4 regions of the Streptomyces sp. NPDC001933 genome follow, and region 4 is predicted to be linked to each of the others. Evidence: riboswitches for the same ligand, from Rfam matches in the RefSeq annotation. Region 4 holds a riboswitch; each other region holds the start of a gene.
What was found. Region 4 has a riboswitch for cyclic di-AMP ahead of ACFYY7_RS07390 (M23 family metallopeptidase). Riboswitches for the same ligand answer to the same signal wherever they lie in the genome.
Positions count from the first base shown of each region.

Region 1: it holds a riboswitch for cyclic di-AMP, as region 4 does, so the genes downstream of both, ACFYY7_RS31995 (NlpC/P60 family protein) here and ACFYY7_RS07390 (M23 family metallopeptidase) in region 4, are expected to answer to the same signal.
Region 2: it holds a riboswitch for cyclic di-AMP, as region 4 does, so the genes downstream of both, ACFYY7_RS20965 (C40 family peptidase) here and ACFYY7_RS07390 (M23 family metallopeptidase) in region 4, are expected to answer to the same signal.
Region 3: it holds a riboswitch for cyclic di-AMP, as region 4 does, so the genes downstream of both, ACFYY7_RS12485 (transglycosylase SLT domain-containing protein) here and ACFYY7_RS07390 (M23 family metallopeptidase) in region 4, are expected to answer to the same signal.

Region 1 covers NZ_JBIASS010000016.1:84,925-87,115, forward strand. The annotation lists gene ACFYY7_RS31995 (NlpC/P60 family protein) at 1-869, opposite strand, end outside; cyclic di-AMP (ydaO/yuaA leader) riboswitch at 877-1,042, opposite strand; gene pcrA (DNA helicase PcrA) at 1,302-2,191, shown strand, end outside.
Region 2 covers NZ_JBIASS010000008.1:98,032-100,222, reverse strand. The annotation lists gene ACFYY7_RS20970 (hypothetical protein) at 1-286, shown strand, start outside; cyclic di-AMP (ydaO/yuaA leader) riboswitch at 689-861, shown strand; gene ACFYY7_RS20965 (C40 family peptidase) at 865-1,338, shown strand; gene ACFYY7_RS20960 (LysE family translocator) at 1,384-2,016, opposite strand; gene ACFYY7_RS20955 (LysR family transcriptional regulator) at 2,089-2,191, shown strand, end outside.
Region 3 covers NZ_JBIASS010000004.1:313,062-315,252, forward strand. The annotation lists gene ACFYY7_RS12480 (ABC-F family ATP-binding cassette domain-containing protein) at 1-455, opposite strand, end outside; cyclic di-AMP (ydaO/yuaA leader) riboswitch at 986-1,171, shown strand; gene ACFYY7_RS12485 (transglycosylase SLT domain-containing protein) at 1,176-1,670, shown strand; gene ACFYY7_RS12490 (FAD-dependent monooxygenase) at 1,716-2,191, opposite strand, start outside.
Region 4 covers NZ_JBIASS010000002.1:613,988-616,178, forward strand. The annotation lists gene ACFYY7_RS07390 (M23 family metallopeptidase) at 146-967, opposite strand; cyclic di-AMP (ydaO/yuaA leader) riboswitch at 981-1,146, opposite strand; gene ACFYY7_RS07395 (M16 family metallopeptidase) at 1,419-2,191, opposite strand, start outside.

The sequences.
Region 1 (2,191 bases), on a different contig from region 4:
GGGCCCGTCGCGCCCCAGACGTACGGCTTGCCGATCTGGGCCCTGGCGAAGGCGAGGACCTGCTCCGCCTTGGTGGTGGCGCCGCTGTCCGAGCCGGTGCCCGTTCCCGCGCCGCTGCCGCTCCCCGGCTCCTTCGCGGCCTCCTCGGCCTTGCGGTCCGCCTCGGCCTTCGCGGCGGACTGCTGCTTCGCCAGCTCCTGGGCCTTGCGCTTCGCCTCCGCCTCCTTCTTGCGCTCGATCTCCGCGAGCCGCGCCTTCTCCTCGGCGGTGAGCTTCGACAGCAGCGTGCGTGCCTCGCCCAGCTTCGTCTGGACGTCCTGCTTGCTGGTGCGCAGCGTGGCCTGCGTCGTCGTCAGCGTCTCCAGGCTCCGTACCGCCTCGGCGCGCTTCTTGGCCGCCTTGGCCTGCTGCGTACGGAAATCCGTGATCGCTTTCTGCTGCCGGCTGGTCATCCGGTCCATCAGCTGGCTCTGGTCGAAGTACGACTGCGGGTCGTCGGCCAGGAAGAACGTGGCGCTCGGCGCTATGGAACCGTTGCGGTACTGCGCGGCCGCGTAGGTGCCGAGCGTCCTGCGGGCGTCGTTGAGCTTGTCGGCGCGCTTCGCGACGTCGTCCAGCAGGGCGTCGACCTTGGCGCGCTGGGCGGCGGAGGCTTCCTTCGCCTGGTTGTACCGCTGGGTCGCGGTGCCCGCCTGCCGGTAGAGGTCGTCGACCTTCTTCTGGACGTCCTCGACGCTGGGCTTCGGGTCGGGCGCGGCGACCGCGCTCTGCGTGGAGAGCAGGGTCACGGACGCCAGGGCCGCCGTGGTGAGACCGATGGCCGGTGCGGTGGTGCGCACCCGGGTGCGCGGCTTGCGATGGGATGCCAAGGCCGGCATCTCCTTCCGTGGACCGCCTACCGGGTTAGCTGTCGGGTTCGGGCGGAACGGAAGGCTGCCCTACGGTCCGAGTGGGGGATATGGACCGATTCACCCCGGTACTGCGTATGGGTCCCCGGTTCCGAACTCCCGTGGGGGCAGCCCGGATTCGGCGGAGGCGCCCGCTCGGCGTGGTTCGCCTCAAGGGGGTACGGGCCGCCCGGTCGAGCACGCTAGCCAACCCATGGTGCTGCTGGGAAGGTTGATGTTCGATATGCCCGATACATTTTCGTGACCTTGCCGCGACGGACGGCCGGGGCCCGGAATTCCTCACGTGGAGTGGGTGATCGGTCCCGCTGTGTGTCCGCCGCGTGTCCGCCGTGCCGTGTGCGGTTGGTCATGCGGCCTCCGGGTGTCGGTGCGGCGGCCTAGACTCGACAAGCGATGAGCAGCCTCTTTGACGACAGCTTCCTGGCCGGCCTCCAGCACTCGGAGGAAGAGCCCCCGCCGCCCCCCGAGGACTCCGCACCCGAAGCGGTGCCGGAGGACCTCTTCTCGGGCGTGTTCGACGGGCCCCCGCCGCCCAGGGACGCCTACTACCGCGACGGCGCGCACCGCCCCGTCATCGACTCGGCGGCGCTCCTCGACGGGCTGAACACCGAGCAGCGCGCCGCCGTCGTCCACGCGGGCTCCCCGCTGCTCATCGTCGCCGGGGCCGGCTCGGGCAAGACCCGGGTGCTGACCCACCGGATCGCCCACCTCCTCGCGGAGCGCGGGGTGCACCCCGGCCAGATCCTGGCGATCACCTTCACCAACAAGGCCGCCGGCGAGATGAAGGAGCGCGTCGAGCAGCTCGTCGGACCGCGCGCCAACGCGATGTGGGTCATGACCTTCCACAGCGCGTGCGTACGCATCCTGCGCCGCGAGTCGAAGCGGCTCGGCTTCACGTCGTCGTTCTCGATCTACGACGCCGCCGACTCCAAGCGGCTGATGGCCCTGGTCTGCCGCGATCTCGACCTGGATCCGAAGCGCTTCCCGCCGAAGTCGTTCACGGCCAAGGTCTCCAACCTGAAGAACGAGCTGATCGACGAGGAGACCTTCGCCGGCCAGGCCGCGGACGGCTTCGAGAAGACCCTCGCCCAGGCCTACGCGATGTACCAGTCCCGGCTGCGCGAGGCCAACGCGCTCGACTTCGACGACATCATCATGACGACGGTCCACCTGCTCCAGGCGTTCCCGGACGTCGCCGAGCACTACCGCCGCCGCTTCCGGCACGTCCTGGTCGACGAGTACCAGGACACCAACCACGCCCAGTACACCCTCGTACGCGAGCT
Region 2 (2,191 bases), on a different contig from region 4:
CCTGCCCGCACTGACCCGCACCGAGGGGGAGTTCATCGACCACTACCTCGAAGTCCTCGACCAGGTAGGCCGGATCAACCCGGCCCGAGGCAGCGACACCTATGGCGCACTGCGCGCCGCACAGGCACTCGTGGCGCGGTCACGGGCGCTGCGGGACGCCCTCGCATTGATGCACGAGCGCGGCGAGGCACGCATCCACGCCGCCACGCTCGCCCGTGCGCTGCGCGTGCTGGACGGGGAACGGCGGTCCGGACGCGTCACCGTACCCCCTGCTCAGGGCAGTTGACCGAATCCCACGCCCGCGTGCCGACGGCGGGGCCCGCCCAACTCCCCCTGCCTCGCCGTCCGGCGGCCCTTCACCCAACTCCCGTACTCGACACGCCCGACGGTCTCACCGAAAATCCTCGCTCGTTCGGCGTAGGAAGTCCCCCTCCCGAGGGACCACTCAATTTGCGTTTCACACGTGGACAGTGAGCGGAATCCAGCCTTCCGTGCCTGGTACGAACCCCTTCCGGATCACCGACGGGTCGTCAAAAAATCACTATGTCCACCCGAACGGATCAGTCGTGAGGAGCCTCACATATCCCTGTTTCAGCTCGGAAATCCGGCAGCCGGTGAGTCAAGATCCCTGGGACGACAAGCCCCCGCCACCGCGGCGGGGCGGTCCGGGCGGACGCCGAGTCCTGCCGCCGTCCGGATGCCTGGTCGACAGAAGTGGATCGGCAGGAGTGGAGGACCCGAGCACAACGGGTCGGCCTGAACACCGGTCGACCCTCGGGGTGAAGCCGCCGAACGCGGCCGGGCAACTTCGCCAGCCCGAACCCGACAGGTCATCCTTCACAGGCGGCTGACGAAGGGTTGCGCATGACTGCGCAGGTTCATGTCCCGTCTCTGCTTGTCCGGGCCGGTACGGCCTCGGTTCTCACACTCGCCGCCGTCGGCGGCACCATGTTCGCCCCGGGCGCCGCGACGGAGGCCCAGGCGGCGACACTGTCGATGAAGGCGCTCAAGATCGCGGCATCGAAGAAGGGGGCGCCCTACGGTTGGGGGGCCACCGGGCCCAACCGCTTCGACTGCTCGGGGCTGACGCTCTACTCGTTCAAGAAGGCAGGCAAGAAGCTCCCCCGCACCGCCCAGCAGCAGTACAACCGGACGCGGCACATCTCGGCCTCGCACCGCAAACGCGGCGATCTGGTCTTCTTCCACTACGGCCGCAGCATCTACCACGTGGGGATCTACGCCGGTAAGGGCAAGATCTGGCACTCACCGAGGACCGGCTCCGTGGTGCGGCTGGAGAAGATCTGGACCAAGAGCGTCTACTACGGCCGGGTCCGCTGAGGAGGGGCCCGGCCGCCGGGCCGGGGCCGCCGGCTCCTCCCGCGCTCAGTGCGGCAGCGGGCCGGTCACCAGCACCAGCCCCAGCGCGGTGAGCGCCGCGCCGCTGCCGCCCTCGATGGCGCGCGCGGTACGCGGCCGGCGCAGCCACCGCCCCAGCCGGTCCACGAGCAGCGCCACGGCCGGGAACCAGACCAGCGCCATCGCGACGACGATCGCCGCGAGCAGCAGGGTCCTGGGCAGCGGCGGCTGCCCGTCGGGGACGAACTGGGGCAGCAGGCTCAGGAAGAGCACCGGCGCCTTGGGATTGAGCGCATTGGTCAGGAAGCCCTGCCGCAGCGCGCGCACGCGTCCCCGGTCCGCGGGCCGGTCCTCGGGACCGTCCCCGTCCGGGGCGCGGCGCCGGGCCGCACGCAGGGCGCTGATGCCGAGGTACAGGACATAGACCCCGCCGAGCAGCTGGACGGTACGCAACAGGGCGGGCACCGCCACGAGCACCGCGGCGAGCCCGGCGACAGCCAGGGCGGTGTGCACCAGCAGGCCGCCGGCCACGCCCAGCGCGCTGGCCACCCCCGCGCTCCGGGAGGCGAGCGCGTTGCGTACGACGACGGTGAAGTCCGCGCCCGGCAGCGCGACCATTCCTGCGGCGACCCCGACGAAGGCGATCAGTTGTGCGTCCATGGGTCCACCCTGACCCGGCAGAGCCATTAGCGTGTACTTGCAATCTTCTGGGTCTGCCAAAAGGAACGCTTAATGTACGACCCGACACGGCTGGCGGCGCTGGTGGCGGTCGCGGAGGCCGGATCGATCACCCGGGCCGCCGCACGTCTGGGCTACACCGCGCCGGCCCTCTCCC
Region 3 (2,191 bases), on a different contig from region 4:
TCCCCTCCGGACAACTGCCCCAAGGTGCGGTCGAGTTCGATGTCGCCGAGGCCGAGCGATCCCAGTGTCGCCAGGGCCCGTTCCTCGACGTCCCAGTCGTCGCCGATCGTCTCGAAGTGTTTCTCGTCGACATTCCCGGCCTCGATGGCGCGCAGCGCATTGCGCTGCTCGGCGATGCCCAGGGCCCGGTCCACCCGAAGTGTGGTGTCGAGGGTGATGTTCTGCGGAAGGTGGGCGAGACTGCCGCCGACGGTCACCGACCCCTGGGACGGGCGCAGTTGACCGGCGAGCAGTCGTAGCAGGGTGGACTTGCCCGCACCGTTGGTGCCGACGAGCCCGACGCGCCCCCGGCCGATGCTGAGCGAGAGCCCGTCGAGGACGGTGGTGCCGTCCGGCCACCGGAAGGTCAGGGCCGAGCAGGTGAGGGAGGCGTGGGGGGTGGTGGGTGTCGCCATGGGTGTTCCTCGCATTCGCAAGCGCAGTGAAGGGGGCTTCGTATGCGAGCACCACGCGGCGACCGGGCAGCGGAAGGAGATACGGCGGTCCTGAAGATCGAGGGACGGCTCATGCACCGAGGTCGCATCCACGCGGGGTCACGGGCAGTGCGCAGCACTGCTACTGCGTGACGGGCGTACGGGCAAAGCCGTACGGCGTGATGTTCGCGAACCTCAGATGCGCAACGTCCACCTCAATCGGAGACAACAGGACATCGAAACTGTAACGACCAGGGGGCGGAAAGGCAATGTCACCGGGCCTTGGCGGTCGCTGGGTGAAATGCCCGCTTTTGTGAATTCGTGGCGCGAGTCACGTTCAGCCCGCGGGATGCCGCGTCCCGTGAACCGGTTCCCTTTCCGCGCAAGGGGAGTGGGTCCTGCGGTGTGAGGTGGATTACCGAAATTCCCGTTAATCGATCTTGTGGGTGAATTGCATTCGGAAATTGGGGTCTTGTCCCGTTCGGCTTTTCTCGCCTACGGTCACCGTCAATCCGGACGGAACGCCGAATCCTGCCGCCGTCCGGCCATCCGACCACCCATGTACGGCAGGAGCGGGGAACCCAGGTAAGCCGCCGGTCCGGAATCCGGAACGGCTCGGGGTGAAGCCGCGATCGTGTGCGGCCAGGCATCTCCAGCCTGAACCCGACAGCTCACCTCGCAGGCGACGGAGAGGAATCCACCATGTCCGCAACGGGTACGTACCGTCGTCGCAAGTCCACCCCGCTGACCCGCGGTTTCATCGCCGTGGGCACCGGCGCCGCCGCCCTCCTGCTGCCGCTGCTCGGTGCCCACACAGCCTCGGCGGCTCCGGCGCAGTTCGCCGCCACCGCACCGGCTGCGCAGTCCGCGACGTACACCAACGATCTGGACGGCTGGATCAAGGAGTCGCTGGCCGTCATGGCCGAGCACAACATCCCGGGCAGCTACGACAGCATCCACCGCAACATCATGCGCGAGTCGTCCGGCAACCCCCGGGCCATCAACAACTGGGACTCGAACGCCGCCGCCGGGACGCCGTCCAAGGGTCTCCTCCAGATCATCGATCCGACGTTCCGGGCCTACCACGTGCCCGGGACCTCGATGGACAGCTACGACCCGGTCGCCAACATCACGGCAGCGTGCAATTACGCGGCCGCCAGGTACGGCTCCATCGACAACGTCTTCGGGGCCTACTGACGTACGCGACACCGCCGCCGCACGGCCGGGTGCTCCGTCCCGAGGTCAGCCCAGCCTCGGGGGTGTCCAGTCGGCGTGGCGGAGGATCGTGCGGACCGTGACACGGGACGGTGCGAGACGCAACGCCGCGTTGCGCAGCGCGACGGCCGCCGGGTGGGACAGCTGCTGGCCCATCCGGCCGGCCTGCCGCGCGGCCCGCGCGACCGACTGGCTGCGGGGCCGGCGCTCCGCGTCGTAGCGGCCGAGCGCCGACTCGACGGTCGCTTCGCCGGACAGCGCGGCGGCCAGTGTTGCCGCGTCCTCCAGTGCCTGGCAGGCCCCCTGGCCGAGATTCGGGGTCATGGCGTGCGCGGCATCACCGAGCAGTGCCACCCGGCCCACCACGTAGGAGGGAAGCGGGACGACCAGCTCGTGGACGTCATGGTGCAGGACGGCATCGGGCCGGGTCGCCGCCAGCAGGGCGGGAATGGGGTCGTGCCAGCCGTCGAACCGGCGGCGGACCTCCGCCAACGGGTCCCGAT
Region 4 (2,191 bases):
TCCGATGCCGGGCGAAAATTCATGAATATCTTTTGGCCACGGGGTGGCCGGGCGGGCAGTCGTCCCACGCTGGCGGGCGGCGGGAATGCCGAAGGCCCCGGCATGCTGCAGGGGCCTTCGGGCGAGGTGGTGCGGTGGGCGTCGGTCAGACGTCGACGCCGTGGGCGCGCAGGTACGCGACCGGGTCCATGTCGGAGCCGTACGACGGGGTCGTCCGGGCCTCGAAGTGGAGGTGCGGCCCGGTGGAGTTGCCGGTCGAGCCGGAGAGGCCGATCTGCTGGCCCGCGCCGACGCTCTGGCCGACGGAGACGCCGATCGAGGAGAGGTGGCCGTACTGCGTGTACGTGCCGTCCGTCATCCGGAGCACGATGTTGTTGCCGTACGCACCGCCCCAGCCGGCCTCGACGACGGTGCCGGCGCCGACGGCGACGACGGAGCTGCCGGAGGCGGCGTGGAAGTCGATGCCGGAGTGGCTGCCGGAGGACCAGAGCGAGCCGCTGGACTTGTAGCCGGTGCTGACGTACGAGCCGGCGACCGGAAGCCGGAAGGCGCCCAGGCGGGTGCGCTCGGCGGACCGGGCGGCGCGGGCCTTCTCGGCGCGGGCCTCGGCGGCGCGCTTCGCTTCGGCCCTGGCCTTCGCCTCGGCCTCGGCCTTTGCCTCGGCCTTCTTCTTGGCCTCGGCCTTGCGGTGGGCCTCGGCCTTCGCCTTCGCCGCGGCGTCGGCCTGGTGCTGCTGGGCGTCGGCCTGGGCGTCGATCCGGTCGGCGAGGGTCTTGTCGATGGCGATGACCTGGCCGAGGCCGGTCTCGCTCGTGGAGGGGGCGTCGGAGTCCGCTGCGAAGGCGGGAGCGGCCAGGCCGCCGATGACGCCGGTGGTGGCCAGAGCCGCGACGCCGACGACCTTCGCGCTGCGGCGCGTCAGTCGGCTCGGGGCACGGTGCTTCCCGGTGGCACGGGTGAACGCCATGGAGTGGCTGGTCCTTTCCTTCCTTCTCGCCTACCGGGTTAGCTGACGGGTTCGGAGCAGGAAGGTCTCCTACGGATGCCCCGGCCCGTCCGGGCTCAGGCATCCGATTCACCCCAGGGACTTCGTGGGTCCCCGGCTCCCCAGGCTCGCGCCTGACGGGGACTCGGCGATGACTGTCCGGTACGTCGCGGATGCGGCATACGAGTGACGGACAGTCCAGCCGACGCTAAGCGGGGTCACTTTCATTCACCAAACGGACAGGCCGTTTTGTAGCGCATCCCACAGGGCAGACAGGCAACCTCCCCCTCAGAACAGACAAAAAGGAAGACCCCGGCGAGATCGCGCTCGCAAGAGCCTTCCTTCTGTCCCGATATCTGGCGATATGCCGAGAGTGGAGACGGGCGGGGCAGGGATGATGACCGGCCCCGCCCGGCGTCCGCCGGGCCACTCGTCAGCCGGTGACCACCGACACCTCTCCGATACCCAGCGCACGGACGGGCTCCTCGATCCGTGCCGCGTCGCCGACGAGGATCGTGACCAGCCGGTCACCCGGGAAGGCGTTGACGACCGCCGCGGTCGCCTCGACCGTGCCGGTCTCCGCGAGCCGGGCGTACAGCTGCGCCTGGTAGTCGTCGGGGAGGTGCTGCTCGACCTGGTCGGCGAGGGTGCCCGCGACTGAGGCCGCCGTCTCGAACTTCAGGGGCGCCACACCCACGAGGTTCTGCACGGCCGTCTCGCGTTCCTCGTCGGTCAGCCCCTCGGCCGCCAGGGTCCGCAGCACGGTCCACAGGTCCTTGAGCGCCGGTTCGGTGGACTCCGTGTCCACCGAACCGCTGATGGCGAGCATCGCGGCGCCGGTCGCCCCCGAGGCGGTGTCCGGGGCCGACGACCTCAGCACCTGAGCGAAGGCCCTTACGCCGTACGTGTAGCCCTTCTCCTCGCGCAGCACCCGGTCGAGACGGGAGGTGAGGGTGCCGCCAAGGCAGTACGTGCCGAGCACCTGGGCCGGCCACACGCTGTCGTGCCGGTCGGCGCCGATCCGGCCGATCAGCAGCTGCGTCTGCACCGCGCCCGGACGGTCGACGATCACCACCCGCCCGGTGTCGTCGGCGGTGATCGGCGGCGCGGGGCGCGGGGCCGCGGTGTCTCCCGACCAGTCGCCGAGGGTGTCGGCGAGCAGGGCGTCCAGGTCGATGCCGGTGAGGTCACCGACGACCACGGCGG